Regions from separate parts of the Blautia sp. AM23-13AC genome, predicted to be linked through region 3. Evidence: predicted binding sites of a transcription regulator. Region 3 holds the regulator's gene; each other region holds the start of a gene.
What was found. Region 3 encodes Rex, which represses fermentation and respiration genes when NADH is low (regulators of the CRP and FNR family bind a similar motif). Its sites were predicted from a motif close to ATTGTTAANTANTTAACAAT; they were not measured.
Positions count from the first base shown of each region.

Region 1 (9,948 bases), on a different contig from region 3:
CGTTGGTATCCATACTTGCAGTCAGCATGGTAGCCAGTTTTCTTGCATCTTTACTCGGCTCGATTGCCGTTGCAAGGACAACAAGGTCTGCTTCCATCTTGATCTGACGGTTGTCCAGAAGGTCGGATCCCTGTACCAGAAGACGTCCGTTCGGAGCCTCAGATACTTTTCCTACCTGACCCTTGATATAATCTACGCTAAACTCTTCTACTGCACGGCGATAGAACTCATCGAAGTTCTTACCCGGGGTACGAACATCAATGTAGAAGACATGTACATTGACATCCGGATAATGGTCACGCACCAGCATGGCCTGTTTTGCGGTGTACATACAGCAGATCTTGGAGCAATAGCTCTTTCCTCTGCAGGTTACGTCACGGGAGCCAACGCACTGGATAAATACGATATCCTTCGGATGCTCGCCATTGGAAAGACGTACTACTTTACCGCCTGTCGGGCCGGCAGCGTTCATCAGACGTTCCATTTCAAGAGAGGTAATAACGTCTTTGCTCTGGTTGTAATAATATTCATCAAACTTATCCAGATTGATGGTATCAAAACCGGTTGCAACAACGATAGCACCGTACTCTCTTGTAATTACTTCATCTTTCTGATCGTAATTTACTGCACCTGCTGCGCAGACTTTGGAACAGATACCGCATTTTCCGGTTTTGAAATGGATACAGTTTGCAGTATCAATGACCGGTACATTCGGAACTGCCTGTGCGAACGGTGTGTAAATTGCAGTACGTGTGGACAGTCCGCGGTTGAACTCACTTAAGTTTTTCTTAGATGGACATTTCTCCTGGCAGAGACCACATCCGGTACATTTGTCCATATCTACGTATCTTGCTTTTTTGCGGATATCTACTTTGAAATCACCGACAAATCCGCCAACGCTCTCTACTTCACTGTAGGTATAGATATTGATCTTCTCATGGGCGTTTACCTCTCCCATACGAGGAGTCAGGATACAGGAAGAACAGTCAAGGGTTGGGAATGTTTTATCGAGCTGGGACATTCTTCCGCCGATACTCGGGGTCTTCTCTACGATATCTACTTCATAGCCTGCATCTGCGATATCCAGTGCTGTCTGAATACCTGCGATACCGCCTCCGATCACCAGCGCACGTTTTACAACGCGGCTCTCGCCCGGGGTAAGCGGGGTGTCCAGCATAACTTTTGCAACGGCTGCACGGGCCAGGATCACGGCCTTCTCGGTAGCCTCTTCCATATCTTTATGAATCCAGGAACACTGCTCACGAATGTTTGCAATCTCCAGCTGATACGGGTTCAGACCCGCTTTTTCTGCTGCTTTGCGGAACGTTCCTTCATGCATACGAGGAGAGCAGGAACAGATAACAACGCCGGTCAGATGCTCGTTCTGAATGGCATCGATCACTTTCTGCTGACCTGTTTCGGAACACATATACTGATAATCCTCTGCATGTACAACACCCGGCTCTTTGCTGATGACATCAACAACTTTTTTAACATCAACGGTAGCCGCAATATTTGTACCGCAGTGGCAGACAAATACTCCTATTCTTTGCACTTTTCTCTCACCTTTCTGTGGATGGGTTGTTTTTTACTTTCTATATTTACGGAATGCACTCATCAGCAGCTGCTGCGGAGTCTCATCGTCCAGAAGTGCCGGAATTTCATCCGGGGAGAGATAATTCTCACCTTTCTGGCGGATGACAGAAAGACGGACTGCCTCGATCAGTTTGGCAGGTTTTACGTCTCTTGGACAGCGCTCTACGCATGCGAAGCAGGAGAGGCATTTCCAGATGGACTTGGAGTTCATCAGTGCTTCCACATCGCCGTTCTGTACATAGGATACGAACTGATGCGGACGGATGTCCATTTCGTTATAAGCAGGACAGGATGCGGAACATTTACCGCATTTCATACATTTTCTGGTATCCACACCGGCGATGGCACGGATTTCATCGGATGTTGCAATTTTCATGCCTGCACCTCCTCTTTGATGCCGAGTGCTTCTGCAAGAAGCTCGGTAAAGTAGGTAACCGGAAGACCTTCTTTTGTTCCGTTATTGCGCAGGTTGTACATGCAAAGCGGACATGCAGTGATCAGTTCTTCTGCTCCTTTGTAGGATGCGGATACCATGATCTGGTCTACCATGTTGGATGCCATTTTCTTTTCTTTGAGGGATATGTAGCCGCCGCAGCACTCATTTCTCATCGGATATACGACCGGTGTCGCGCCAAGGGCCTTGATAAAGTCTTCAATGATTGTCGGATTTTCCGGATCGTCAAACTGCATTGTGGTGCTCGGACGAAGCAGCATACAGCCGTAATATGCGCCGATTTTTCTTCCTTTTAATGGGTTTACCACTTTCTCTTTGATCTTGTCAAATCCAACGACGTCACGCAGCACTTCCAGATAATGAAGTACTTTCGTTTCGCCAAGATATGGCTCGGAAAGAGCCATGTAGTTGTTTACTTTTGTCTGAATGTCTTCTACATTCGCCATGTCATCGTTTACGCGTTTGATCACGTGATGACAGGCGGAACAGACTGTGATCAGATCCTGTCCTTTTTCTTTGGCGTCTGCTAAGGCGCGAACCGAAGAAAGTTTTGTGGCGATTTCATCGGATGCCTGTGGATACACAGCTCCGCAGCACTGCCAGTTTTCAATTTCTTCCAGTTCAAATCCCAGAACTTTTGCGCACTCTCTGGCATAATGATCCAGATCTTTTGCTTTGTTCTTCAGCGTACAGCCCGGAAAATAACTGTAGGTCATGGAATTGCTCCTTTCTTACTTGCTCCTGTTGGTTTCCATTTTTCCTGCGGTATCTTCTGTCCGGCACCGGAAAAGTTTCCGGTACTCTTTTTATGTACACCCGGCGGAAAATTTCTTCAGGCGCACGTTAAGGCAGTGGGAGATACCGCTCTTTCGCACTTTCTGCCACTGCCATAAATTTTATGTTTTGAGCTTATTGCCCGCTCTTAGTGCTCGATCTGTGCGATAACTGCTTTTAATGCGTCGGCACTTGCTTTGAGTTTTTCTACTTCCTCTTTTGTCATACGCATCGGAATCTTGCCCTGTACGCCTTTCGGTCCAACGAGGGTCAGTGTGCTTAAGCATACATCCTCGATGCCGTACTCACCGTGCATCATGGAAGATACGGTTGCTACAGAATCGGAAGAAGAAAGAATGGTTGCTACCAGTTTGCATACTGCAACAGATACTGCATAGAAAGTAGCTCCTTTGTTTGCAATAACCTGTCCGCCGGAAGTTCTTACGTACTCCAGCATAGCATCTTTGTCGATCTTGGTTACGTTCCTGCCCATTTTTTCTACGGTCTCGTAGTACTCGTCCAGACTGACACCGGAAACGTAAGCGCCGCTCCACGGAATGAAGGAAGTATCGCCGTGCTCACCGAATACGTAAGCGTGGATGTTTTTCTGGGCAATGTTGAGGTGTTCAGACAGTCCGCAGCGAAGTCTCGCGGAATCCAGCATGGTACCAGAACCAAGGATCTGGTTTTCCGGAAGTCCGGAGATCTTTGTAAACACGTAGGTCATGATATCAACCGGGTTGCTTACAATGATGTAGATGGCATTCGGAGCCGCTTTTACGATTTCCGGTGTGATGGATTTTAAGATGTTTACGTTGGTCTGGGTCAGCTCAATACGGGTCTGGCCAGGCTTTCTTGCAATACCGGAAGTAATAATTACGATATCAGAGTCCTTGGCATCCTCATACTCACCTGCGATGATGGAGACCGGATCGCGGAAGCAGGTACCCTGCGCGATATCCATAACCTCTCCCTCTACTTTTTTCTTGTTAATATCGATGAGAACAATCTCAGACGCGATGTCTTCGTTCGACAGTGTATAGGCGATCGTAGATCCAACGCTTCCAGCTCCAATGATGGTAATCTTGCTGCTCATAAATACTCCTTTCTAAAATACCCCTAGTTGGTTTTTGTGATTGATAAATTTTTCACTTTCCTTATCATAGCACTATGACAAGAATTTAACAAGTGTTTTTTTCGAGCATTTTCGTGAAATCTTTTTTCTCACTGAGCCCGTACGCTTCCAGAAGGGGTGTTCTGGATATATTTCAATACAATTATACCATTTTTTGTTCTTTTTCACAAGAATTCTTTCCAAAAACTTACAGCTTTGTCCTTCATCCCGCAGAATTCGTCTTTTTCCGCATGGTTCCCGGGTTTTTGCTTTCTGTGTTTAGTTTCACAAGTCTAACTTTCGTTCGTTATATTTTTAACAACTTTTCGTCATACGGGCTAGTTTCTGTCCTTCTTTTCTACATTTTGTAGGATGTATCCGCCAAATTTCCTGTCTGATTTTCATTTCTGCTGCCGCCAGACGCAAAAAAGACACGGATTTTTCTGTTCCGTGTCTTTTTTGCTCTGTTTTTTCTGTTTTTGCTTCTATTCTTCTGTTTCACGAGCCGTTGCCGCTTCGGCAAATGCATTTCCATATTCGGCAAGCGCCTCTTTTGCATAGACGGCATCTGACCGGTACGGCACATTTCCGTTTCCGACGTGCATCGTCACGTCCGCGCCTTTTCCAAGGATCAGAACAACCTCTCCCGGTACGGCGCCAAGAATCGCCTCCCGGATTGCTGCTCCGCGGTCCATGCGGATCTGGAAGGATGCACCTTCCTTTGCTATGTACCCGCCGATCTCCTCACAGATCGCCTGCGGATCTTCGTTTCCCGGATCATCCGGTACGAGGAAAATCCGGTCCGCCCGTTTTCCGGAAATCTCACCCATATCTTTTCTGCGGTTGAATGCTTTTCCGCCCGGGGTTCCGAACACAACGCTTACGCGGCTCCCCGGATATTCGAGTGCTACGGTATCAAACATTTTTTCAAAACTCAGGCCATTGTGCGCGAAATCCACGATCGCCGTGACCTCGCCCGCGCTGCTCTCATACGTCTCCATCCTTCCCGGAACGGTGACGCCAAGGAGGCTTTCCTTGATCAGCGAAACCGGGATTCCCATCGACCAGGCAGCCGCAATGGCAGCTACGGCATTCTCCACATTGAAGGCTCCGTGCACCGGCAGGGTAAAATCTTCCGAGAAATCCGGTCCTGCCACATGGAAATAGAATTTTCCTCTGCCCGGCTTGATATCACTCACGCGGATTACAGCATTTTCTTTCGATCCAAACGTAACGACGCGCTCACATTTTGCCGCAGCTTTCAGGATTTCCCCGATATGGTCGCTGTCCAGGTTCACGCAGGCGCAGGTGCAGCGGTCGAAGATCTTTAATTTCGACTGGAAATAATCATCAAAATCCTTGTGCTCCGTCGGGCTGATGTGGTCCTTGGAGATGTTCAGGAAAATGGCGGTATCAAAATGCGTGTTTCCGACTCTCTCGTATTTGAGCGCCTGGGAGGATACTTCCATCACCATATGGGAAAGGCCTGCATCTACGGCATTGCGCATATGACGGCACAGCTCCAGGGATTCCGGCGTGGTGAGCGTTGATGCTTCTCTCGTCTTTCCGTCGTAATATTCAATCGAACTTAACAGTGCACATCCGTTTCCGCCCTGTTTTTTCAGGCAGGCATCGAGCATCGACTGCAGGTAGTAGGCTGTCGTTGTCTTTCCTTTTGTTCCGGTCAGCGCCGTGACATGCAGCGACTTTGCCGGATAATCGTAAAACGCCTCACCCAGCACAAACTGTGCTTTTCTGGCATCGTTGACGATGAGCGCCGGAATTTCTTTTCCCGCTTCGTATTTTTTTTCACTTACATAGGCAACAGCACCGCGGTTTACGGCGTCTTTTAAGTATGCCTCTTTGAATGCAGCTCCTTTGCAGAGAAACAGCGTTCCCTGATCCGCTCCGCCCGAAAAATACGTTACGAGGGTAACGGGTCTGTCCTCTCCTTCTTTTCCTTCCGGCTCTGCAAATTCCACCAGAAGGCCTTCCTGCTCCAGAAGTTTCTTATATTCTAATACCGACTGTTTCATAGGATATCTTCCTCTCTTCTATGGGATTCTTTTTCAGCTTTCCTAAAATCCAGGCTCCATTATACCAGAATTGAAACAGCTTGTCCATCTTGCGGCACGGCTTACATCATCTGCGCATTTTTCTCAAAAAGAGAACGAAGCGTTTTTGCGCAGTACAGGTACGCCGGAACGAGAAACAGATCGGCGAGAATCCATGCCACCGGGCTTGCGAAGCAGACTGCGGTGTAACCAAAATACGGAACCAGGAAAAAGGCTACCACCGAACGGCCGATCATCTCGCAGACGCCGGCAAGGATTGCAAATTTGCTGAAGCCCATGCCCTGCACGGTAAAGCGTACGACATTGACAAGGGTCAGCGGAATGTAAAATACCATGTTGATCAGCAGCATCTGACGCGCCTGGTCGAGGATGACCGTCTCGGATGCATCTACAAAGAGAAGCGAAATCTGGCGGGACCACAGAAACATAACTCCTAAAATGACCACGGAATACACGCTTCCAATAATGGAACTTGTCAAAATACCGGTGTTGACACGATCCATCTTCTTCGCACCGACGTTCTGTCCGGCATACGTCGCCATAGTGGAGCCGAGCGCGTCGAACGGGCAGCAGCAGAACATGGAAATTTTACCGGCAGCCGTAACAGATGCAACCGCAGTGGAACCAAGGCCGTTGACAGCGGTCTGCAAAATAACACTTCCGATCGCGGTGATTGAATACTGCAGTCCCATCGGGATTCCCATATTGCACAGATTAAGCACATAATGCTTGTGCAGCTTCCAGTCCTCTCTCGTAAAAGCAAGGATGGTGAATTTTTTCTTCATATAAAAGAGACACAGGAATCCAGAGACTCCCTGCGCGATAATCGTCGCCCACGCGGTTCCCGCTACTCCCATCGGGCGGACCAGCGCAAGATCTAGCACGATATTCAGTATTGAAGAGATACCGAGGAAAATCAGTGGGGAGCGGCTGTCGCCGAGGCTCCGCATGATTGCTGATGTCTGGTTATAGAGCACCATAAGCGGAATTCCGAGGAAAATAACAAAGATGTAAGCGTATGCACCGTCCAGAATATCGGACGGGGTTTTCATCAGAATCAGAATGTCGCGGCACCAGATGCAGACAAGAACGGTCATCACCACGGAAAGAATACCGGCCAGGACGGCTCCATTTCCTACATACCGGCACAGCGCTTTCCGGTCTCCTGCCCCGAACATCTGCGCAACCGGAATTGCAAATCCGCTGCAGACTCCCATACAGAATCCCACGATCATGAAGTTGATCGAACCTGTACTGCCAACAGCCGCGAGCGCTTTCGCGCCTAAGAATTTTCCTACAATAATCGTATCGACCATGCTGTAAAACTGCTGGAACAGCATGCCGAGCAGCAGCGGCAGTGCAAACCCCAGAATCAGTTTTACCGGGCTGCCGTTTGTCAGATCTTTTACTGCACTTTTCTTTGTTGCCATGTGATGTCCTCCCTATTGTCGTATGTTTTTGCTTCCCCTTTTTGTCGAATCTCATGCCATTTTATATCTTGTTTTCTCAGAATGCAATCCCGTAATACTGCCGAATTAAGAGACGTTTTTTCATCACTTTTACGTGTTTTTGACATGGCGGCCGCCTGTGCAGGAATTCTGTTTTTTTGCGCACGCCAAAAGCGGCTGCGGCAGGTTCCCGTTCCGGAACGCTGTGCCGCAGCCGCTTTGCTGTTCTTTCTTATTTTGCAAATTCTTTCTTTTTCCACTGAAGCAGAATCATCACAGCCACCGATGCGGTCAGAAAATCAGAAACCGGCTGGGAGGCAATAACACCGGAAAAACCGGCAAGTTTTGAAGCGCAGAAAATTACAATGGCAAAAATCACGCCCTGACGTCCTGCTGAAAGAATCATTGCTCCTGCCCCGTTTCCGATCGCCTGGAAAATACAGGTCGATGCGAGTACGATACCAACAAACGGCATACCAATGAGCTGGACGCGAAGGATCTGCTGGGCCACTGCAATGACATCCGCCTCTTTTAAGAACAGTCCCACGAGAAGCGGAGCCGCCGCACCGAGCACAACCGCCATTCCGGCACCGGTCAGCACTTCCAGGAGGAAGGCAAAGCGGATCGTCTCACTGAGACGTTTTTTATTTTTCGCTCCATAATTGTATCCGACCAGCGGCTGTCCGCCAAAAGCGAAACCGACCATCACAAGAACAGAAATCATAATAATTTTCAAAGCAATTCCCATCGCTGCAACTTTGTCCGTTCCATACGGCTGCAAAAATCGGTTCGTCAGCGTCACGCCGATGCTCTGCATGAAGTTTGTGACGGATGCCGGAATGCCGATGGCAAGAACGGCGAGCACCTCTGCTCCGGTCATTTTCAGTTTTCGGAAATCGACGGAGAGATAGCGGCATTTCTTTATCATAAAGATAACATAGAAAATATCACCGCAGATGTTGCCGATCACCGTTGCAATCGCTGCTCCGGCTGCTCCCATGCCGAGCGTGTAAATAAAGATCGGGTCAAGAATGATGTTGACAACGGCTCCCAGCATTGTTCCGATCATCGAGGCTTTTGCGAAGCCCTCGGTCCGAAGAAGATTGTTCGGCGTCAGCTGCAGGATGATAAACGGTGCGCCGAGTGCAATCCACTGGTAATAGTCCCCCGCATACTGCCACGTCGTCTCATCACAGCCAAGCAGGCCAAGGATCGGCTGTTTGGCGGCAAGCAGGATGATGCTGACCGCAATGCCGACAGCAATCGCCGCGTAAAAGCAGAATACGCTGATCCGTCTTCCGTCCTCGTACTCTTTTTTACCGAAGAGGCGCGAAATGACGGAACTGCCGCCGACACCGAAGATGTCACCGAGTGCAATCATCAGCGTGAAAATCGGTGTGCCGAGCGATACGCCGGCAATCAGTGCCGTGTTTCCGGTCCGCGCGATGAAAAAAGTATCTACCATATTATAGATCAGCGACACGACCATGCCGAGCACGACCGGAAGTGCGAGCGTCATATATGCTTTGGACACTTTTGTTTTCTCAAATAATTCGTTTTCCATTTTGAAAACTCCCCTTTCCTCTTTTTCGGTTACAGTTCACTGGTACCCAGCGAACTGTAACATTTTTCATTCTGGTTTATCTTAGCAGACTTTCTTGCTTTTTCTTGTGTCATATGTCACAATAAAGAAAAAGTTTTCCAAAAAATTTTTCTGTGAAAGGATTTTCCTATGAAACGAATTTTTGATCCGGCTCTGCTGGACTTTTATCTTCAGAAACATGAGATCCCATCTCTTTTCGATACCCCGGATCTCGCATTTTCTCTGTATCAGTTTGAAAAAGGCGAACGGCTCGACACGCTGAATCCGGAGGAATACCTCTCGTTCCTCGTGGACGGTTCCATCGAGATCAGCGCCAACCGCGCCGACGGCACGAGCTACCCGATCGGCTATCTCGACGGCTTTACCTGCATCGGCGATATGGAATTCTGCGGAAAACGCGATGATACGCACCAGATCGAGGCACGCACCACCGCGCTTTGTATTGTTCTGCCGCTCGCTTCCACGAAAGAGCTTCTGCTGAACGACAACCGCTTTTTACGATATCTTTTAAACTCTGTCACCGAAAAGCTGATGCTTTATTCCAGCTCCCAGTCGAATTTTTCCACGCTCGAGGAATCCTTCCTCTCTTATCTCTCAGAGCGCTGTCCTGATCAGACGTTTTCCGGCGTGGAAAAGATGGCCATGCAGCTCCACTGCAGCCGCCGCCAGCTCCAGCGAGTTTTAAAGAAGCTGCTCGAAGAAGGACAGCTTGTGAAACTTTCGAAAGGTTCTTACCGCCTCAGCTGAAAACGCCATCGCTTCCTTATTTCCACGATTCCAGGATCGATGTTCCGATCGTTCCCTCCGGCATTTTTACGCCGAAGTTCTCTGCAACGGATGCGCCGATCACAGCGAAGGTGTCCTTTGTCTCCTGAAGGCCGCTC
Region 1 is NZ_QTUL01000002.1:85,561-95,508, forward strand. It holds gene DW642_RS02880 (CoB--CoM heterodisulfide reductase iron-sulfur subunit A family protein) at 1-1,555, opposite strand, end outside; gene DW642_RS02885 (4Fe-4S dicluster domain-containing protein) at 1,589-1,972, opposite strand; gene DW642_RS02890 (CoB--CoM heterodisulfide reductase iron-sulfur subunit B family protein) at 1,969-2,766, opposite strand; gene DW642_RS02895 (L-lactate dehydrogenase) at 2,973-3,920, opposite strand; gene DW642_RS02900 (Mur ligase family protein) at 4,424-5,974, opposite strand; gene DW642_RS02905 (MATE family efflux transporter) at 6,076-7,443, opposite strand; gene DW642_RS15755 (hypothetical protein) at 7,419-7,721, opposite strand; gene DW642_RS02910 (MATE family efflux transporter) at 7,694-9,025, opposite strand; gene DW642_RS02915 (hypothetical protein) at 9,194-9,811, shown strand; gene DW642_RS02920 (phosphopentomutase) at 9,828-9,948, opposite strand, start outside.
Region 1: a site for Rex is predicted at 3,994-4,013, ahead of DW642_RS02895 (L-lactate dehydrogenase). Genes of this name have one in related genera too.

Region 2 (9,948 bases), 270 kb from region 3:
TCGTTGTATTAAATACGTCAGAAGAGACGAAAGTAGTCAATCTCCGCATGAACGGAACCACAACCCGCCTGACCTTCTGGGGCAATAGCATTGCAACGGTATTGATTTAACAACCTTATCATAACAAAAGAAAGAAACCTCTGTGCAGACCGGTAAAATCTGCGACAGAGGTTTCTTTCATATGTGTTTTTGCAACGAAGGAGAAAATTTAGCACTCCTCAGCAATATCGTAAATCAGTCGTTCGGTCTGATCCCATCCAAGACACGGGTCGGTAATGGATTTTCCGTAAACATGGGTTCCGCATCCGATTTTCTGATTGCCAGGCTCCAGATAGCTTTCGATCATAACACCTTTTACGAGACTTTCGATATCCTTGCTGCATCGTCTTGTGTGCAGAACGTCTTTGACGATACGGATCTGCTGCTCGTATTTCTTTCCGGAGTTGGAATGGTTGGCATCGATGATGGTAGCCGGGTTTACGAGATGTGTTTCGTTGTATTTCTCCAGCAGAAGCTGAATGTCCTCGTAGTGATAGTTCGGCACGGAGTTGCCGTGCTTGTTGGTCGCACCGCGGAGAATGGTGTGCGCCAGCGGATTTCCGCTTGTCTTTACCTCCCAGGTACGGTAAATAAAGGAGTGGGAGCCCTGTGCGGCAATGACGGAGTTGATCATAACAGAAAGATCACCGCTGGTCGGGTTTTTCATGCCGGCCGGAATGTCGATGCCGGAAACAGTCAGACGGTGCTCCTGGTTTTCTACGGAACGTGCGCCGACCGCAACATAGGAGAGAATATCGGACAGATAGCTCCAGTTGGACGGATACAGCATTTCGTCTGCAGAAGTCAGATCAGTCTCTTCTACTACACGCATATGCATTTTACGCATGGCGATCAGGCCGTGCAGCAGGTCCGGCTTTCCTTCCGGGTCCGGCTGATGAACGATACCTTTGTAGCCTTCACCTGTGGTACGCGGTTTGTTGGTATAGACACGCGGGATGATGATCAGTTTGTCGGATACTTTGTCGGCAACCTTTGCCAGACGGTGATTGTACTCCAGAACAGCGTCTTCGTTGTCTGCGGAGCAAGGTCCTACGATAACAAGAAATTTATCGGAATCCCCGGTAAAGACTTTTGCGATTTCAGCGTCACGCTGTTTTTTGATTTCGGTTGCGCGGGCGCTTAAGGGATATTGTTCCCGGATCTCTGTTGGGGTGGGAAGTTTTCTTACAAATTCAAGGCTCATTTTCGTTCTCCTTTATCTTAGATGCACTTCTTTTCTAGCTGCGGGCAGAGGAGCGTTCTTGTGTGCCCCGTCGCAAACTATCTATAAATTATAATACATAACGCGAAGATTGTCGATATTTTTTCGGCGAAAATTCTGTTTCTCTTAAAAAAGATAGAAAAAAGGTATCAATGAACAGCAAATCCGTTTGCAGATTCCCGATGCAGGAACAAAAGTGCCATTGTCATAATGGTAAGTTCACTTGCAAGAATACCATAGAGATAGCCGCGGATACCGAAAACCGGGACGAGAAAAAGAATTGCAAGAATACGAATTACATCTCCGGCAAGGTTCTGGAAAAAAACGAGAGAAGTTTTTCCAAGGCCGTTTAAAATGCTTCCAAGTGTCGTTTCCAGATAGAGAAAAGGACTTAAAAATGAAAGGATACGCAGAAAAGCGCCGACTTCTTCGTTTTGAAAAAGGAAACGTCCAAGCCACGGACCGAAAAAGAAAAAGGCAAAAACAGCGGAAGTGCCAAGCAGCACACAGAAAGAAATTGTATAACGGATTGTGTCTGATATTTGCTCCGGCGTACCGTCGGCCTGCTGTTTTGCTACGCCGGGCAGAAGCATGACGGACACCGCGTGGGTGATGGCAGATGGAAAAAAGATCATAGGAAGTGCCATACCGGTGAGAATGCCATACTGCGAGAGCGCTGCTTTCCGGGAAAGACCGAAGGTGACCAGACAGCCGGGGAGCAGAGCACTTTCAATGCTGTGGAGGACATTCAGAAGAATACGGTTCAGCGTAAGCGGAAGATTCAAAACGGCAAGCTCTCGGAAGGTATCGTACCAGAGGGTCTTTTCTTTGAAAAAAACAGAAATCGGGCGGTGTTTCTGAGGGGACCTGCTGTGCGAGACGGACAGGCAGGCCATCAGAAAGAGACACGAAAAGAGTTCGCCGGCGGCAGTACCGAATGCAGCGACAGCGGCAGAGGGGAGGCTTGTGGAAAGACAGAAAAGCCAGGCAAGGTAGGAAGCGCCCATGCGCACGAACTGTTCCAAAAGCTGGCAAAAAGAAGGCAGTGCCGTCTGATTCTGGCCAAGATACCATGCCGAGAGACAGTTGTGGATCCCGGAGGGGAGAATGCCGAGTGATAAAATCCGGAGGAGCAGAATCGTCCGCGGCTCAAAAAGAAGCCGTGTTCCGATAAAATCCGCGCTGAAAAAGAGAAAGATGGAGGCGGAGAAGGAAAGTATCACTACAATGCCGCATCCGGCCGCCAGACAGATCTTTGCCCGTCTGGAATCCTTTTTGGCAAGGTACGATGCGACAAAGCGCGAGAGCACCGTCTGCATGCCGCCTGCGCCAAGGGAGAGCATCAGTGCGTAGAGTGGTGTGGCGAGCTGGTAGATACCAAAGGCTTCCGCACCGATCCGGCGCGACAGGAATATTCTATAGAGAAATCCAAGAATTCTGCAGATGATCCCGGACGCGGTCAGGATCAGTGTGCCAAGAAGAAGCGTGTTCTTTCTTGTGATTTTCAGCATGGGATAGACTCCTTTCACGGCATTGCGCAGATAGTCTAAAATATGCGAAAAAACTCCTTGACAGAACCCCGTGAGAGGTGCTATTCTGAGTGAGAAATAAATCCGATTAAAACTGTCGGAATTGGAAAACGACAGCACAGGAAAAAGGAGAACCAGGAATGAAATTATCGACCAAGGGAAGATATGGCCTGCGTGCCATGATCGATCTGGCGAGTCACGAAGAAGAGGGTGCAGTGTCCATTGCCAGCATTTCAGAACGCCAGAATATCTCAGAGAGCTATCTGGAGCAGCTGGTGCGTCCGCTTCGAAAAGCCGGATTCATTGAGAGTGTGCGGGGAGCAGGCGGTGGATATGTACTTGCAAAACCGGCAGATTCCATTTCGGTAGGAGATGTTCTCCGTGTGCTGGAGGGCGGACTCGAGGCAGTCACGTGCTCGGTCAATGAAGGCCTGGGCGGCTGCGATGCGGCCGATTTCTGCGTCACGCGTTTTGTGTGGCAGAGGATCAATGAGGGAATTACGAACGCTGTGGATTCCATCAGCCTCGGAGAGCTGGTTCAGCAGAGCCGGCAATTAGAGAAAAACAGAAACAGCGATAGAAATGACAAGGAGTGAACAACAATGATTTATCTGGACAATGCGGCAACAACAAAAACAGCCCCGGAAGTTGTCGAGGCTATGCTTCCTTATTTCAGCGAATACTACGGAAATCCATCCAGTATTTATGCAATTGCAGGAAAAAGCAAAGAAGCCATCACCAAAGGAAGAGAGCAGATCGCAAACGTGCTCGGCGCAAAACCGGAGGAAATTTATTTTACAGCCGGCGGCAGCGAGTCCGATAACTGGGCGTTAAAAGCTACCTTTGAAGCATATAAAAATAAAGGAAACCACATCATTACCACAAAAATCGAGCATCATGCGATTCTTCATACCTGTGAGTATCTGGAAAAAGAGCGCGGTGCGAAAATCACCTATATCGGCGTCGATGAGAACGGCGTTGTCAATCTGGATGAACTCGAAGCAGCCATCACACCTGAGACCATTCTGATTTCCGTTATGGCGGCAAACAACGAAATCGGAACGATTCAGCCGATCAAGGAAATCGGAAGAATTGCAAAAGAACACAATATTTTATTCCACACAGATGCCGTACAGGCATTTGGCCAGATCCCGATCAATGTGGATGAGTGCAATATTGATATGCTCAGTTCCAGCGGTCATAAGATTAACGGACCGAAAGGAATCGGCTTCCTTTACATCCGAAAGGGTGTGAAAATCCGCTCCTTCGTACACGGCGGTGCGCAGGAAAGAAAACGCCGTGCCGGAACAGAAAATGTACCGGGCATCGTAGGATATGGAGTTGCGGCAGAGCGTGCGGCAAGAACTATGGCGGAGCGTACCGCAAAAGAAATCGAAGTACGTGATTATCTGATCAACCGTATTTTAACCGAGATTCCGAACTGCCGTCTGAACGGCGATCCGGTAAAACGTCTGCCGAACAACTGCAACATCAGCTTTGAATTCATCGAGGGAGAGTCCCTTCTGATCATGCTGGATATGAAAGGTATCTGCGCATCCAGCGGTTCTGCATGTACTTCCGGATCCCTGGATCCGTCCCATGTACTGCTGGCCATCGGACTGCCGCACGAGAAAGCACACGGTTCCTTACGTCTGACTTTAAGTGAGGAGATCACAAAAGAGGACGTTGATTTCGTTGTAGAGCAGATCAAAGCGATCGTAGACCGTCTGCGCAGCATGTCCCCGCTGTATGAGGATTACATCAAAAAACAGCAGGGTAAATAAGTTAAAAAAAAATAAGACAGTCCATCCAGAAAGCCGGTACAGAAAAATTCAGGTAAAAGCTGTGCCGGAGGAGGACTGCTTTGAAATAGTTCAGGAGGAAGAATAACAATGTACAGTGAAAAAGTAATGGATCATTTCCAGCATCCGAGAAATGTAGGAGAAATTGAGAACGCAAGCGGTGTAGGTACCGTTGGAAATGCAAAATGCGGCGATATCATGAGAATGTATCTTGACATCGACGATAACGGAATCATTCAGGACTGCAAATTCAAAACCTTCGGCTGCGGCGCCGCAGTTGCAACCAGCAGTATGGCAACCGAGCTGGTAAAAGGAAAAACCATCCAGGAAGCTCTGGAAGTAACCAACAAAGCCGTTATGGAAGCACTCGACGGACTTCCGCCGGTCAAAGTTCACTGTTCTCTGCTTGCAGAAGAAGCAATTCACGCTGCACTCTGGGATTACGCAGAGAAACACCACATCAAGATCGAAGGTCTTGCAAAACCGAAGTCTGATATCAGCGAGGGCGAGGAAGAGGAAGAATACTAAGTATGGGAAAAAAGAAAGTAGTCGTTGGAATGTCCGGCGGCGTAGATTCCTCGGTGGCAGCGTATCTCCTGAAAAAAGCAGGATACGATGTCATCGGGGTGACCATGCAGATCTGGCAGGATGAGGCCGAGACAGTCCAGGAGGAAAACGGGGGCTGTTGCGGCCTTTCTGCTGTTGATGATGCAAGGCGCGTGGCACAGGTGCTGGACATTCCGTATTATGTCATGAACTTCAAAAAAGAGTTCCGTGAGAACGTCATGGACTATTTCACGAACGAATATCTCTGCGGCAGAACACCGAACCCGTGTATCGCCTGCAACCGCTATGTGAAATGGGAAGCGTTGCTTCAGCGCAGTCTTTCCATTGGAGCGGACTACATTGCGACCGGACATTATGCAAGAATCGAACAGCTTGCCAATGGACGGTATGCGATTGCAAATTCGGTAACAGCGGCAAAAGACCAGACGTATGCACTGTATAATCTGACCCAGGAGCAGCTTTCGCATACGCTGATGCCGGTCGGAGACTACACAAAAGATCAGATTCGTGAGATTGCAGCAAAAATCGGTCTTCCGGTAGCAAAAAAGAAGGATTCCCAGGAAATCTGCTTCGTGCCGGATCAGGATTACGCTTCCTTTATCCGGAACGAGACAGGAATCGTGGCACCGAAAGGCAATTTCGTGAATACAAAGGGTGAAATCCTCGGTACCCATGAGGGGATTACCCATTACACCGTAGGACAGCGCCGCGGACTCGGCCTTCCGATGGGACACCGCGTGTTCGTACTGGAAATCCGTCCGGAGACGAACGAGGTTGTGGTCGGCGAAAATGAAGAGGTTTTCGCAAAAGTAGTAAAAGCAAACAAAGTAAACTATATGGCAATTCCGCCGCTGGAACTTGGAGAAGAGCTCTCCTGCACCGCAAAAATCCGGTACGGGCACAAAGGCTCCCCGTGCGTGATCAAACGGACCGGGGAAGATGAGATTACCTGTACCTTCCCGGACGGCGTGCGTGCTCCGACACCGGGACAGGCTGTTGTCTTCTACGTGGACGGCTGTGTCGGCGGAGGCGGAACGATTACGGAGGCCGAAAGATGAAAATAGCGGACTGTCATATGCACAGTTTCTTTTCAAGTGACAGCGAAGCACCAACAGAAGAGATGGTAAAACGGGCAGTCGAGCTGGGACTTCCGGCAATCTGCCTGACGGATCACTACGATATGGATTACAGTACCGGCGAGTTCCAGCTCGATACACCGGCATATGCGGCAAAAATCCGGGAACTGCAGGAAAAATACCGCGACAAAATCGATATCCGATTCGGCGTGGAACTGGGACTGCAGCTCCACTTAAAAGAACGGATGGAAGAGTATGTAAATGCGTGGCCGTTCGACTATGTGATCGGCTCCATGCATGTCATTGACGGAAAAGACCCCTATTATGAGGATGCTTTCCTGGACTGGACAGCAGAAGAGCTGTACCGGGCGTATTTTCGGGCTACAGCAGAAAATATCCGGTTCTTCCACAATTTCCAGACGCTTGGTCATCTGGATTATGTGGTACGCTACTGCAGAGAAAAGGGAAAAGATTACAGCTACCGCGCATTTGCGGACGAGATCGATACCATTTTAAAAGAGCTGATTCAGTACGATATCGCGCTGGAAATCAACACCGGCGGCTACAAGGCAGGCCTTGGCGTGCCGAATCCGACGCCGGATGTCATCAGAAGATACCGGGAACTGGGCGGCGAAAAGATCACCTTCGGTGCCGATGCCCACAAACCGGAACATATAGCGTTTCATTTCGCGGACGCGTCAGCTATCGCGCAGGAAGCCGGATTCCGGTACTACGTGCGGTTTAAAGAGAAAAAGCCGGAATATCTGCCGATCCAATAGAAAACACGCAGGAAAAGCCGGAAAAAGCCCCAGAAAGGCTGGATTCCGGCTCTTTCTGCAATAGACGGATCTTTCGAAATTTTGCAGAAATACGGATTGGCATCCGGCTTCTTCACAAATTTTAGAAATAATTTCGTATTTTCTTGAAAATAGAACTTGAATTTTCCGACGAAATTAGGTATTATACAGATAAGGTTGATGTTTCTTTAACAAAGTACAGAGACTCAAAATTAAAATTCACTTTTTAGGAGGAATTGAAAATCATGGCAGTAAAAGTAGCAATCAATGGTTTTGGCCGTATCGGACGTCTTGCATTCAGACAGATGTTTGGAGCAGAAGGTTATGAAGTAGTAGCAATCAACGATTTAACATCCCCGAAGATGTTAGCTCATCTGTTAAAATATGACTCTTCTCAGGGAAAATATGCTCTGGCTGATACCGTAACATCCGATGAAGATTCCATCACAGTAGATGGCAAAAACATCAAAATCTATGCTTTCCCGGATGCTAACAACTGCCCATGGGGAGAGCTTGGCGTAGACGTAGTTCTGGAGTGCTCCGGATTCTACACCTCCAAAGCAAAAGCTCAGGCACACATCAATGCAGGCGCTCGTAAAGTAGTTATCTCCGCTCCGGCTGGTAACGACCTTCCGACCATCGTTTACAATGTAAACCATGAGACCCTGACAGCAGACGATAACATCATCTCCGCTGCATCCTGCACCACAAACTGCCTTGCACCTATGGCAAAAGCTCTGAACGAACTGGCTCCGATCAAATCCGGTATCATGGTTACTATCCATGCTTACACTGGAGATCAGATGACTCTGGACGGACCGCAGAGAAAAGGCGATCTGAGAAGATCCCGTGCAGCTGCAGTTAACATCGTTCCAAACAGCACCGGTGCTGCAAAAGCAATCGGCCTTGTTATTCCGGAACTGAACGGCAAACTGATCGGTTCTGCACAGCGTGTTCCAACCCCAACCGGTTCTACCACAATCCTTACAGCAGTTGTAGAAGGAACTGTAACTGTTGACGAGATCAACGCAAAAATGAAAGCATCTGCAACCGAGTCCTTCGGATACAACACAGATGAAATCGTATCCAGCGACATCGTTGGTATGAGATATGGTTCTCTGTTCGATGCAACTCAGACTATGGTTCTTCCGCTGGACAACGGAACAACAGAGGTACAGGTTGTTTCTTGGTATGATAACGAGAACTCCTACACAAGCCAGATGGTTCGTACCATCAAATACTTCAGCGAGTTAGCATAATTTAACAAACTGAACGGCAAAATTTCAGAGCCCAAAGGGTCCGGTCTGTTAAGGACCGGGCCCTTTTTGCGAATGCGGCGGAAAAATACGGCACAAAAACAGCCCTTTTCCGTGTGCAAAAATTATAAACTGCATTTTTAAATAAGGACCGCGATGCCGCAAAAACAAAGAAACGGCGCGGCAGATGCAGTTGGATATATGGAGGGAAACGCCCATGTTAAACAAAAAAACCGTAGATGATATCAACGTAAAAGGAAAAAGAGTCCTTGTAAGATGTGACTTCAACGTTCCGCTGATCGATGGAAAAATCACAGATGAGAACCGTCTGGTAGCAGCTCTTCCAACGATCAAAAAACTGATCGCTGACGGCGGAAAAGTAATTCTCTGCTCTCATCTTGGAAAACCGAAAGGAGAACCAAAACCAGAGCTTTCTCTTGCACCGGTTGCAGTTCGCCTTTCCGAGCTTCTTGGACAGGAAGTTAAATTTGCAGCAGATCCTGAGGTTGTAGGACCGAACGCAAAAGCAGCTGTTGAGGCTATGAAAGACGGAGATGTAATCCTTCTGGAGAACACCCGTTACCGTGCAGAAGAGACCAAAAACGGTGAGGAGTTCAGCAAAGAACTGGCTTCCCTGTGTGACGTATTCGTAAACGATGCATTCGGAACCGCACACCGTGCTCATTGCTCCAATGTTGGTGTTACCAAATATGTTGACACTGCTGTTGTTGGTTACCTGATGGAGAAAGAGATCGCATTCCTTGGAAATGCTGTCAACAATCCGGAGCGTCCGTTTGTTGCCATCCTTGGTGGATCCAAAGTATCCAGCAAGATTTCTGTTATCGACAACCTGATCGATAAAGTTGATGTCCTGATCATCGGCGGTGGTATGGCTTATACCTTCGCAAAAGCAGCAGGCGGCACCGTTGGTGATTCTCTGCTTGAGATGGATTATCTGGATTATGCAAACAAAATGAAAGAAAAAGCAGCAGCAAAAGGCGTGAAACTGCTTCTTCCGGTAGACAACGTTGTTGCAGATGCATTCTCAAACGACGCAAATACACAGGTTGTTCCGGCCGGACAGATTCCGGATGGCTGGGAAGGTCTGGATATCGGACCGGAAACTGCAAAACTGTTCGCTGATGCTGTTAAAACTGCTAAAACCGTTGTATGGAACGGACCGATGGGATGCTTCGAGATGCCGAATTTTGCAGCAGGAACCAAAGCAGTTGCAGCAGCACTGGCTGAAACAGATGCAGTTACGATCATCGGCGGCGGAGATTCCGCAGCAGCTGTAAACCAGCTTGGATATGGCGATAAGATGACTCATATCTCCACTGGCGGCGGCGCTTCCCTGGAGTTCCTGGAAGGAAAAGAACTGCCGGGCGTTGCAGCAGCAAACGACAAATAAGAATTTATATTCAAAACTAAGGAGATCAAACGATCATGGCAAGAAAGAAAATTATCGCCGGAAACTGGAAAATGAACATGACTCCGAGCGAGGCAGTAGAATTAGTCAATACATTAAAACCACTGGTAGCAAATGACGACGTTGACGTTGTTTTCTGCGTACCGGCCATCGATATCATCCCGGTTGTAGAGGCTGCAAAAGGCTCCAACATCCAGATTGGTGCTGAAAATATGTATTTTGAGGAGAAAG
Region 2 is NZ_QTUL01000001.1:425,687-435,634, reverse strand. It holds gene DW642_RS01980 (glycoside hydrolase family 30 protein) at 1-110, shown strand, start outside; gene DW642_RS01975 (3-deoxy-7-phosphoheptulonate synthase) at 209-1,243, opposite strand; gene DW642_RS01970 (oligosaccharide flippase family protein) at 1,411-2,772, opposite strand; gene DW642_RS01965 (RrF2 family transcriptional regulator) at 2,931-3,386, shown strand; gene nifS (cysteine desulfurase NifS) at 3,393-4,574, shown strand; gene nifU (Fe-S cluster assembly scaffold protein NifU) at 4,683-5,120, shown strand; gene mnmA (tRNA 2-thiouridine(34) synthase MnmA) at 5,123-6,217, shown strand; gene DW642_RS01945 (histidinol-phosphatase HisJ family protein) at 6,214-7,014, shown strand; gene gap (type I glyceraldehyde-3-phosphate dehydrogenase) at 7,278-8,291, shown strand; gene DW642_RS01935 (phosphoglycerate kinase) at 8,506-9,699, shown strand; gene tpiA (triose-phosphate isomerase) at 9,735-9,948, shown strand, end outside.
Region 2: a site for Rex is predicted at 7,209-7,228, ahead of gap (type I glyceraldehyde-3-phosphate dehydrogenase). Genes of this name have one in related genera too.

Region 3 (9,948 bases):
ATTGCATCAAAACCGAACGTGGAAGACGGACGGGAAGAAATGAAGGAATACCTTTTAGCAGGATTTCCAGTGTTTGCCGCCACGGTGCATGGCGAATACGCAGGTTATGTTGTCTGTCGTATTGAGAGCGAGGTGGTGTGGGTGGAATCCATCTTTGTCAGAGAAGAGTACCGCCGGCAGGGAGTTGCTGCCGCACTGCATGGCAAGGCAGAAGAAATTGCAGCTTCTTATGGAAACGATACGGTTTACAACTATGTCCATCCCAATAACCACAGGATGATTGAATTTTTGGGAAAGCGTGGTTACACCGTTCTGAATCTAATTGAGATTCGTAAACCGTATCTGAATGAAAAACTGACGCAGACGATTACGGTTGGGGAACATGAATTTGATTATTGAGGGAGTCATTTTCATCCCACAATTCCAGAAAAGCCCGAAGTTCAGACGGAAGGCGCCCCTTGCGCCAGGCAAGCAGGATTTCGGTTGTAAGGTCTGCATCTGTGATGGTGCAGGCCTTTAATTTATGGGTAAGATTCAGCATGGAGGCCGGCAGAAGAGCGATGCCAAGGCCTTTTTCTGCCATTGTCATTGCCGTGCGGGCGTCCTCGCAGGTGAGATAGATATCGCAGAACAGACCCGCCTGCTCGAAAGCGGAGAGCATGTATTTCCGGTAGCGGTTCGACAGAATCAGCGGCTGCTCGGCAAGTTCCGTAAGCGAAAGGGTTTCACGCCCGGCAAAAAGCGGGTGAGAAGGGAGTGCCATGGCGGTGATGCTCTCTTTTAAAAGGGTCTTCGTCTCGCAACCATTTAAAACGATTGGCGTGCGGAGCGTGGTGAGATCCACCATGTGATTTTCGAGCTGGTCTTTTAAAGCAAAGGTAGAACCCTCGTGGACATCAAAATGGATGTGCGGGTATTTCCGGGAAAATCGCAGGAGATAGTCGGCGAGCAGCGAAACGGTGGATGGCGTCATGCCGATGTGGAGTGTCGCAGACTGACTGGATTTTACGACTTCGCGCCTGGTGAGATCCGCAAGCATCAGAAGCGTTCCTGCCTGTTCATACAGTGTTTTTCCTGCCTCGGTCAGGGTGATTTTCTTTGTACCGCGGATGAGAAGAGGCACCTGAAGCTCTTCCTCCAGCATTTTGATCTGATAACTTAACGGCGGCTGTGTCATATGCAGCACCCGTGCCGCCCCGCTGATGGTTCCCGCGTCCACGATGGCGCGGAAGTATTCGAGTTGTCGAAGTTCCATAAAAATCCTCCTGAAAAAACTATATAAAAATTATTCAATTTCAATATAAAAACAATAATTTACATATAGAATACGCCATGCTATACTGAAAAGCAAGTGAAAAAGAAGGGAATGAGGGAACAAATGAAACGAATTGATTTCGAACATGGAACCGTAACCGGAAACATCTTCGGGGCAGCGCTCCCGATGCTGGTTGCTCAGATTTTGAGTCTGCTGTACAATATTGTAGACCGCGTCTACATCGCGCGGATCCCGGAGGTAGGAACGGCGGCACTCGGTGCAGTCGGTCTGTGCTTTCCGCTGATCGTTATCATCACAGCATTCAGCAACTTGTTTGGAAGCGGCGGCGCTCCGCTGTTTTCGATTGAGAGTGGAAAGAATGATCAAAAAAAGGCGGAACGTATTATGAATACGTCGTATTCCATGGTATGTGTCTGTGCTGTCATACTGATGGTGATCGGCTTTTTGTTTGCTCGTCCACTGCTGTCGCTGTTCGGTGCATCGGCAGATGCGATGGTATACGCGTATCCTTATATGATGATTTATCTGATCGGAACTTTGCCGTCGATGGTGGCAACCGGCATGAACCCGTTCATCAACGCGCAGGGCTATTCGACCGTTGGCATGCTTTCCGTCACGATCGGAGCGGTCGCAAACCTGCTGCTTGACCCGCTGTTTATCTTTGTATTTGGTTTTGGTGTGCAGGGGGCTGCGATTGCAACTGTGATTTCCCAGACACTTTCCGCCGTGTTCGTTCTGTATTTCCTGACCCGGAAATCGGAACTGAAAGTGCGCTTTGTGCGGAAAGATGAAATTTCTGAGTGTGCAGGCTATGCGAAAAATATTGTCAGTCTCGGTACCGCCGGATTTATCATGCAGCTGACCAACAGCCTTGTCACGATCTGCTGCAACAATGTACTTTCTGTGACCGGCGGTGATATTTACATCTCTGTTATGACGATCGTATCGAGCGTGCGTCAGCTCGTCGAGACACCGATCTATGCAATGAATGAGGGAACTTCTCCAATTTTGAGCTATAATTACGGTGCACGCCGTCCGGCCCGCGTGCGCAAGGCGATGTGTGTCATGAGTGCGATGATCCTCGGCTATACCGCAGTGATGTGGAGCGTGATTGTTCTGGCGCCGCATGCGCTGATCGGTATTTTCAGTTCGGATGCGGTACTGACCGCAGATGCGGTTCCGGCTCTGAAGCAGTACTTTGCAGCATTCATTTTCATGGATCTGCAGTACATTGGACAGACCGTATTCAAATCTCTGAATAAAAAGAAACAGGCGATCTTTTTCTCCCTGCTCCGAAAAGTCTTCATTGTTGTACCGCTCACCTATCTGATGCCGTACGTACTCCACATGGGAACGGACGGTGTCTTCCTTGCCGAACCGGTATCAAACGTAATCGGCGGAAGTCTCTGCTTTATCACCATGCTGATTCTGGTTCTGCCGGAATTGAAGCGAATGGAGCAGCAGAAGTAATGTTTTTGAAAAGTTTCTGAAAAAAGGACAGGAAGATCTTTACCGAAACGGTTTTGGCAGATATCTTCCTGTTTTTTATTGCCATACATACAATATGATGCCTCGGACAATCTGATGCGCATTGGAGTCCCGGCGCTCCGCATTCTGGCAGTGGCCTATCTGCTTTCGATTCCAGGCCTGATCTATCAGGCGGCGTTGCAGGGACTTTCCCTTGGAAAAGAAAGTATGTACATATCCATGACACGCCAGGCGATTCTGCCGCTGGTGTTTGCATTTCTTCTCAAAGGATTTGGAAACCTGAATCTGATATGGGGCGCCTTTGTCCTGGCTGAGCTCTGCGGCATCCCGCTTGCAGCAGCTCTCTGGAAACGGAAAGGGGAAAAGCAGATTCAGTTTTAAGTATAGAAAAGAAAAACAAAAAGGCTGTTCTTTGCGAAAGGCAGCCTTTTTTGCATACCATAAGATAAGAATACACAGGGGCTTATGGATGAAAGAGCAGGAAAATCTGACAGGAAAAGGAATTACAGCCGCCGTGCTGGATACAGGGATTTTTCCCCATATGGATTTTGACGGCCGGATTGTAGCCTTCCGGGATCTTGTGTACGGGCGGGAGACGCCTTACGATGACAATGGACACGGAACGCATGTCTGTGGTATCCTTGGCGGAAGTGGAAGAGCGTCCGGCGGAAAATACCAGGGTGCGGCACCGGGATGCCGGTTTGTCGTAGTGAAGATTCTGGACCGAAGGGGAAATGGAAGAAAGCAGGATATCCTCGCGGCGATTGACTGGGTGTGCAAAGAGCGAATAAGACTTAATATCCGCATTTTAAATATTTCAGTGGGAACAACAGAGCAGGAAAAAACGGTGGATGATCTGCTAGTACAGGCGGTGGAGCGCGCCTGGGATGACGGGATCACTGTTGTGACAGCGGCCGGAAATCTGGGGCCCGCTCCGGGCAGTATTACGGCGCCGGGGAACAGCAGAAAAGTGATCACCGTGGGAGCGGGCGATCTGCTGGAGCCAAGAAGAGGAATCTCCGGATGCGGCCCGACACGGGACTGCGTCTGCAAACCGGATCTTGTCGCGCCTGGAAAACGTCTCATTTCCTGCGCGCCTGGAAGAAGCAGGAAGGAATATGTGGTGAAGAGCGGCACCTCGATGGCGGCACCGCGGGTGTCCGGAGCCGTGGCTTTGGCACTTGAACGGGTTCCGGATCTTACAAATGTCCAGGCGAAAATGCTGCTTTGCGAATCGGCGAGAGACCTTGGCCTTCCGCGCAACCGTCAGGGGCATGGGATGCTTCAAACAGACCGTTTTCTGTCTCTTCTGTGAGACACTGTGCGGCAGCATAAAAAAAGAAAAATGAAGGAAAACACCTCTCATCCTGCAAAAATTGTGTGAATTTATGGGAAAATGCCAAAAAATCAGGCGAATTTTGACTTGACAAGCTATAGGATACTTTATACAATAAACGTGAATAGAAAAAGGAGGCCTACTATGGAAAAAATTCAGATGACCACTCCTCTGGTAGAGATGGATGGAGATGAGATGACCAGAATTCTCTGGAAAATGATCAAAGATGAGCTGCTTCTCCCGTTTATTGACCTGAAAACGGAATATTACGATCTGGGACTGGAACACAGAAACGAGACGAACGATCAGGTAACCGTAGATTCCGCAAACGCTACCAAGAAATACGGTGTAGCAGTCAAATGTGCCACCATTACGCCGAATGCAGCGCGTATGACCGAGTACAATCTGAAAGAAATGTGGAAGAGCCCGAACGGAACGATCCGTGCCATGCTCGACGGAACCGTTTTCCGTACCCCGATTGTCGTAAAAGGCATCGAGCCGTGCGTGCGCAACTGGAAAAAACCGATCACGATTGCCCGTCATGCATACGGAGATGTCTATAAAAATGCAGAAATGCGCATTCCGGGACCGGGAAAAGCAGAGCTGGTTTATACGGCTGAGGACGGCACCGAGACAAGAGAGCTGATCCACAACTTCACCGGCGCCGGTGTCATTCAGGGCATGCACAATCTGGATAACTCCATAGAAAGCTTTGCGAGAAGCTGTTTCGAGTACGCACTGTCCACGAAACAGGATCTGTGGTTTGCAAGCAAGGATACGATTTCCAAGAAGTATGATCACCGCTTCAAGGATATCTTCCAGGAGATCTTCGATGCAGAGTACAAAGAGAAATTTGCAGAAGCAGGCATTACCTACTTCTACACTCTGATCGACGACGCCGTTGCCCGCATCATGAAAGCAGAGGGCGGCTTTATCTGGGCCTGCAAGAACTACGACGGCGATGTCATGAGCGACATGGTATCCTCCGCCTTCGGTTCCCTTGCGATGATGACTTCTGTTCTCGTATCCCCGCACGGATATTACGAGTACGAGGCTGCGCACGGAACCGTACAGCGCCACTATTACCGTCACTTAAAAGGTGAGGAGACATCCACCAACTCCGTGGCCACCATTTTTGCATGGACCGGCGCACTCAGAAAACGCGGGGAAATGGATGGAAACGCAGAACTTTCCGCATTTGCAGACCGTCTGGAAAAAGCAACGATCGCAACGATCGAGAGTGGAAAAATGACAAAAGACCTTGCGCTGATCACCACCATGGAAAATCCGACCGTATTAAACAGCCGTGATTTCATCCTGGCCATCCGCGAGGAGCTGGAGAAATAATTAAACGAAGCAAAAAAGAAAGCCGATCCGGCATTCCCGCAAAAAGGGATGCGCCGGACCGGCTTTTTCTGTTTTGAATTTTTCCGGGGAAAACCAGGCCTATTCGGCAAGCTCTTCCCATTTTTCATACAGCTCTTCGAGTTCCGCGGCAATCTCTGCTTTCTCTTTGCTTAATTTCACACACTCTGCCACATTCGTTGCGACTTCCGGTTTCGACATTTCCTCATCAATTTCCGAATCGCGTGTCTCAAGCTCTTCAATTCGTTTCTCCGTCTTTTTCAGCTCGTTTTCTTTCTTGCGGAGACGTGCCTGTTCTTCTTTCTGCGCTTTCCAGTCCAGCTTTGTGGAGGAGGCTTCGGAAGGAGCCGCTGTTTCTTCCGGAGCGGCGGCATCGGCAGCAGGAGCATAGATGCGGGTCAGCTCTTCTTTTTTCTCCAGATAGTAATCGTAATTTCCGATATAGTTGACGAGTGTCTGTCCCGTCAGCTCCAGAATCCGGGTTGCGGTCTGGTTAATAAAATAACGATCGTGGGAGACATATAGCACCGTTCCGGTGTAGTCCTTCAGTGCATTTTCCAGAATCTCTTTAGAGACGATATCGAGGTGGTTGGTCGGCTCGTCGAGGATCAGGAAGTTGGCGTTCGAGAGCATCAGCTTGGCAAGGGAAATTCGTCCGCGCTCACCGCCGCTCAAGGTATGAATCGGTTGGAAGACATCGTCGTTTGTAAACAGGAAGGCGGCCAGCACATTTCGGATTTCGGTGTTTGTCAGATATGGATACGCGTCGGAAATCTCCTGGAAAATGGTCTTTTCCATGTGGAGCACCTGATGCTCCTGATCGTAGTAACCGATCTGTACACGGCTTCCAAGTGTAAAAGAGCCGGCATCCGGGCGGATGACTTCGTTTAAGATCTTTAAGATCGTCGTTTTTCCCGTTCCGTTGTTTCCGATGATTGCCACGCGCTCGCCGCGCTTGATTTCGAAATTCAGATCCTGGAAAAGCGTCTGTCCCGGGAAGGCTTTGGAGAGGTGCTCGACGGTCAGCACATCGTTTCCGCTTGTGATGCGCGGTTCCAGACGGATCCGCATATCGGAGCGTACTTCGGTCGGCTTTTCCAGCACATCCATTTTGTCCAGCATTTTTTCACGGCTCTCGGCGCGTTTGATGGATTTCTCGCGGTTGAAAGATTTCAGCTTTGCAATGACTTCTTCCTGATGGTGGATTTCCTGCTGCTGGTTGACCCAGGCATGGTAAGCGGCTTCACGGAGCATTGCTTTTTTCTGACTGTAGGCGGTATAGTTTCCCTCAAAAGTTGTTACTTTTTTATTGTCCACTTCAACGACTTTTGTGACAACGCGGTCGAGAAAGTAACGGTCATGGGAGACGATCAGGACGGCTCCGCTGTAATTTAAAAGATACGTTTCGAGCCAGGAGATCGAGTCCATATCGAGGTGGTTGGTCGGCTCGTCGAGCAGAATGATGTCCGGTTTGGTAAGCAGCAGTTTACCAAGTGCCACGCGGGTCTTCTGACCGCCGGAGAGGGAGTCCACCTGTTTTTCAAAATCGCTCTCGGAAAAGCCAAGACCTTTTAAAACACCGACGACTTCACTGCGGTACGCGTATCCGTTTTCCAGTTCAAAGGTATGGGAGAGGCGGGTGTAGGTGGAAAGAAGTTCATCCAGCTCTGCACCGGATTTTGTATTCATATCACTTTCCATCTGACGGAGGCGTTCCTCCATATCGATCAGATTCTGTTTCGCGGTCAGCACTTCCTGGTAAATGGAAAGGTGTCCGGTCAGATCCTGATGCTGGGCGAGATAGCCCATCGTCTTTCCTTTGGAGAGGATGACCTCTCCCTCATCGGCCCTCATTTCGCCGATGATGATTTTTAACAGCGTCGATTTTCCAGCACCGTTGATGCCGACCAGTGCGGCTTTTTCGCGTTCTTCTATATGAAAAGATGCATTTTTGATAATTTCCGTTGTCCCGAATGCTTTCGAGATATTCTGACATGCAAGAATCATGTGGTTCCTCCAGATAACATATTTCTGTATTTTGACATAACACACCATCCTTATTATAGAGAGTAATACACAAAATTTCAAGAAATCTTTGACAATTTTCTATCAACCATATATAATATGAATATATGCAGGTGTAAATAAGGAGGAATTTATCTTGGAAGAAAAAGGAATTTCGCGGGCAGTTATCAAAAGACTTCCTAGATATTATCGTTACCTGGGCGAATTGCTGGAGGACGGAGTAGAACGGATCTCTTCCGGTGAGCTGAGCGAGCGGATGAAAGTGACAGCTTCCCAGATTCGCCAGGACTTAAATAATTTCGGCGGCTTTGGCCAGCAGGGGTATGGTTATAACGTGCGGTATCTGTACAGCGAGATTGGAAAAATCTTAGGTCTGGACAGAGTCCACAATATGATTTTTGTCGGAGCCGGAAATCTGGGACAGGCGCTTGCCAATTATGCGGCCTTTGAAAGAAGCGGATTCAAAACGGTCGGTATTTTTGACGTCAACCCGGTATTAAAAGGAATCTCCGTGCGCGGAATTGAAATCCGCATGGCGGACGAGCTTCCGGAATTTATCAAGGAACACCATGTAGAGATTGCGGCTTTGACACTGCCAAAAGCAAAAGCGGTAGAGATGGCAGAGATTCTCGTGGACAACGGTGTAAAAGCAATCTGGAATTTTGCACATACCGATCTAAACTTAAAACTTCCGAAAGATGTGATCGTCGAGAACGTCCATCTTTCCGAAAGTCTGATGCGTCTCTCCTACAATCTGACCAGATATGAGGCGGAGCATCCAAAGAACAATTAAGAAACCAAAACAAAAGCAGGAGAGTCTTCGGGAAACCGGAGACTTTTTCTGTTCACTTTCCGGATAAGGAAGGAAAAGGAGGAAAAGCGATGAAACGGATTCTTACAGCAGCACAGATGAAGCAGGCAGACCGCAATACGATCGAAACCATGGGGGTACCGTCCCTGGTACTGATGGAGCGCGCAGCGCTGTCCTGCGTGGAGGAGCTTCAAAATGGAACATGGGATACAGGAAAAGTCCTTGCTGTGTGCGGTCCCGGAAATAATGGAGGGGACGGTGCGGCAATTGCACGGATTTTAAAGACGAAAGGGGTGGATGCGGAACTGTTCTGTCTTGGAAATCCGGAAAAATACAGTGAAGGCATGAGAGCACAGAAGAAAATTGCGGAAAATTATGGGGTCCGTGAGGTTAAGAATCCGGATTTCCGGGAATATACTGTTATCATAGATGCCATCTTTGGAATTGGCGTATCCCGTCCGCTGGCAGGGGAGTACCGGAGGGCAGTGGAAGCAATCTGCGCAAGCGGTGTTCCTGTTCTTGCCGTGGACATCCCTTCGGGGATCCACACGGATACCGGAGAGGTCCTTGATGCGGCGGTGAAAGCCAGAGCCACGGTGACATTTGCCTGTGCAAAGCCAGGGCTTCTCTTTGATCCCGGAAAACGATATGCCGGAGAGGTCCTGGTCCGTGATATCGGAATCGGCTTTGATGCAGGAGAAGAGGAGACGCCCTGGTACGGTTCAGTGGAAAAAGAAGATCTGGACCGGTTTCTTACCCGCACGCCGATGGGAAATAAGGGAACCTTCGGAAAGGTGCTGGTACTTGCCGGTTCCGGTGCCATGTGCGGAGCCGCTGTTTTGTGTGCCAGGGCAGTCCTTGCATCCGGTGCCGGCATGGTAAAGGTTGTGACAGAGGAAAGAAACCGTACGCCGCTTTTCTGTGCCCTGCCGGAAGCAATGGCGGATTTCTGGAAGGAGGATGAGCCGCTTCCGGAAGAAGCCCTGCTGCAGGATCTCGCCTGGGCGGACGCTGTTGTTGCGGGACCGGGACTTTCCAAAAGCCGGACGGCAAAAGAACTGCTCGTTTTTACGGTGCAGCACACAGAAGTTCCTCTTGTTCTGGATGCAGATGCGCTGAACCTGATTGCAGAAGATGCAGAGATTCTTTCGGGCTGCCGGGCAGAAAAAATTTTAACGCCTCATGTAGGAGAGCTTGCACGGCTGCTGCACATGACCATTGCAGAATGCCAGCGTGACCCGGCAGGAAGCGCCGGAAGGGCAGCCGAAAAATACCAGGCCTGCTGTGTACGAAAGGATTCCGTAACCGTGACAGCAGAGGAAGGGCGTGAGCAGTATTACATAAACACAAGCGGAAGCAGTGCGCTTGCGACGGCGGGAAGCGGCGATGTGCTCGCGGGAATCACAGGCGCCTTTGCAGCAAAACGTCAGTGTGAAAAAAACGAGAAAAAAATCAGCCTTGCCAAAACAGCGGCACTGGCGGCATATGCGCATGGAAAGGCGGGAGAGGCTGCGGAAGAAAAAAGCAGTGCTTCCTATGTAACAGCATCCGAGATTATCAGAGGATTGCAGTCAATCTGAGCAAAGCAGATCAGAATCACGGGTTCCCAAAAAAACTCCGGGCGGACTTTTTTGAAGCGCCGGATGA
Region 3 is NZ_QTUL01000001.1:156,896-166,843, reverse strand. It holds gene DW642_RS00765 (GNAT family N-acetyltransferase) at 1-399, shown strand, start outside; gene DW642_RS00760 (LysR family transcriptional regulator) at 368-1,255, opposite strand; gene DW642_RS00755 (MATE family efflux transporter) at 1,379-2,746, shown strand; gene DW642_RS00750 (hypothetical protein) at 2,861-3,145, shown strand; gene DW642_RS00745 (S8 family peptidase) at 3,234-4,079, shown strand; gene DW642_RS00740 (NADP-dependent isocitrate dehydrogenase) at 4,245-5,447, shown strand; gene DW642_RS00735 (ABC-F family ATP-binding cassette domain-containing protein) at 5,547-7,472, opposite strand; gene DW642_RS00730 (redox-sensing transcriptional repressor Rex) at 7,627-8,283, shown strand; gene DW642_RS00725 (bifunctional ADP-dependent NAD(P)H-hydrate dehydratase/NAD(P)H-hydrate epimerase) at 8,373-9,881, shown strand.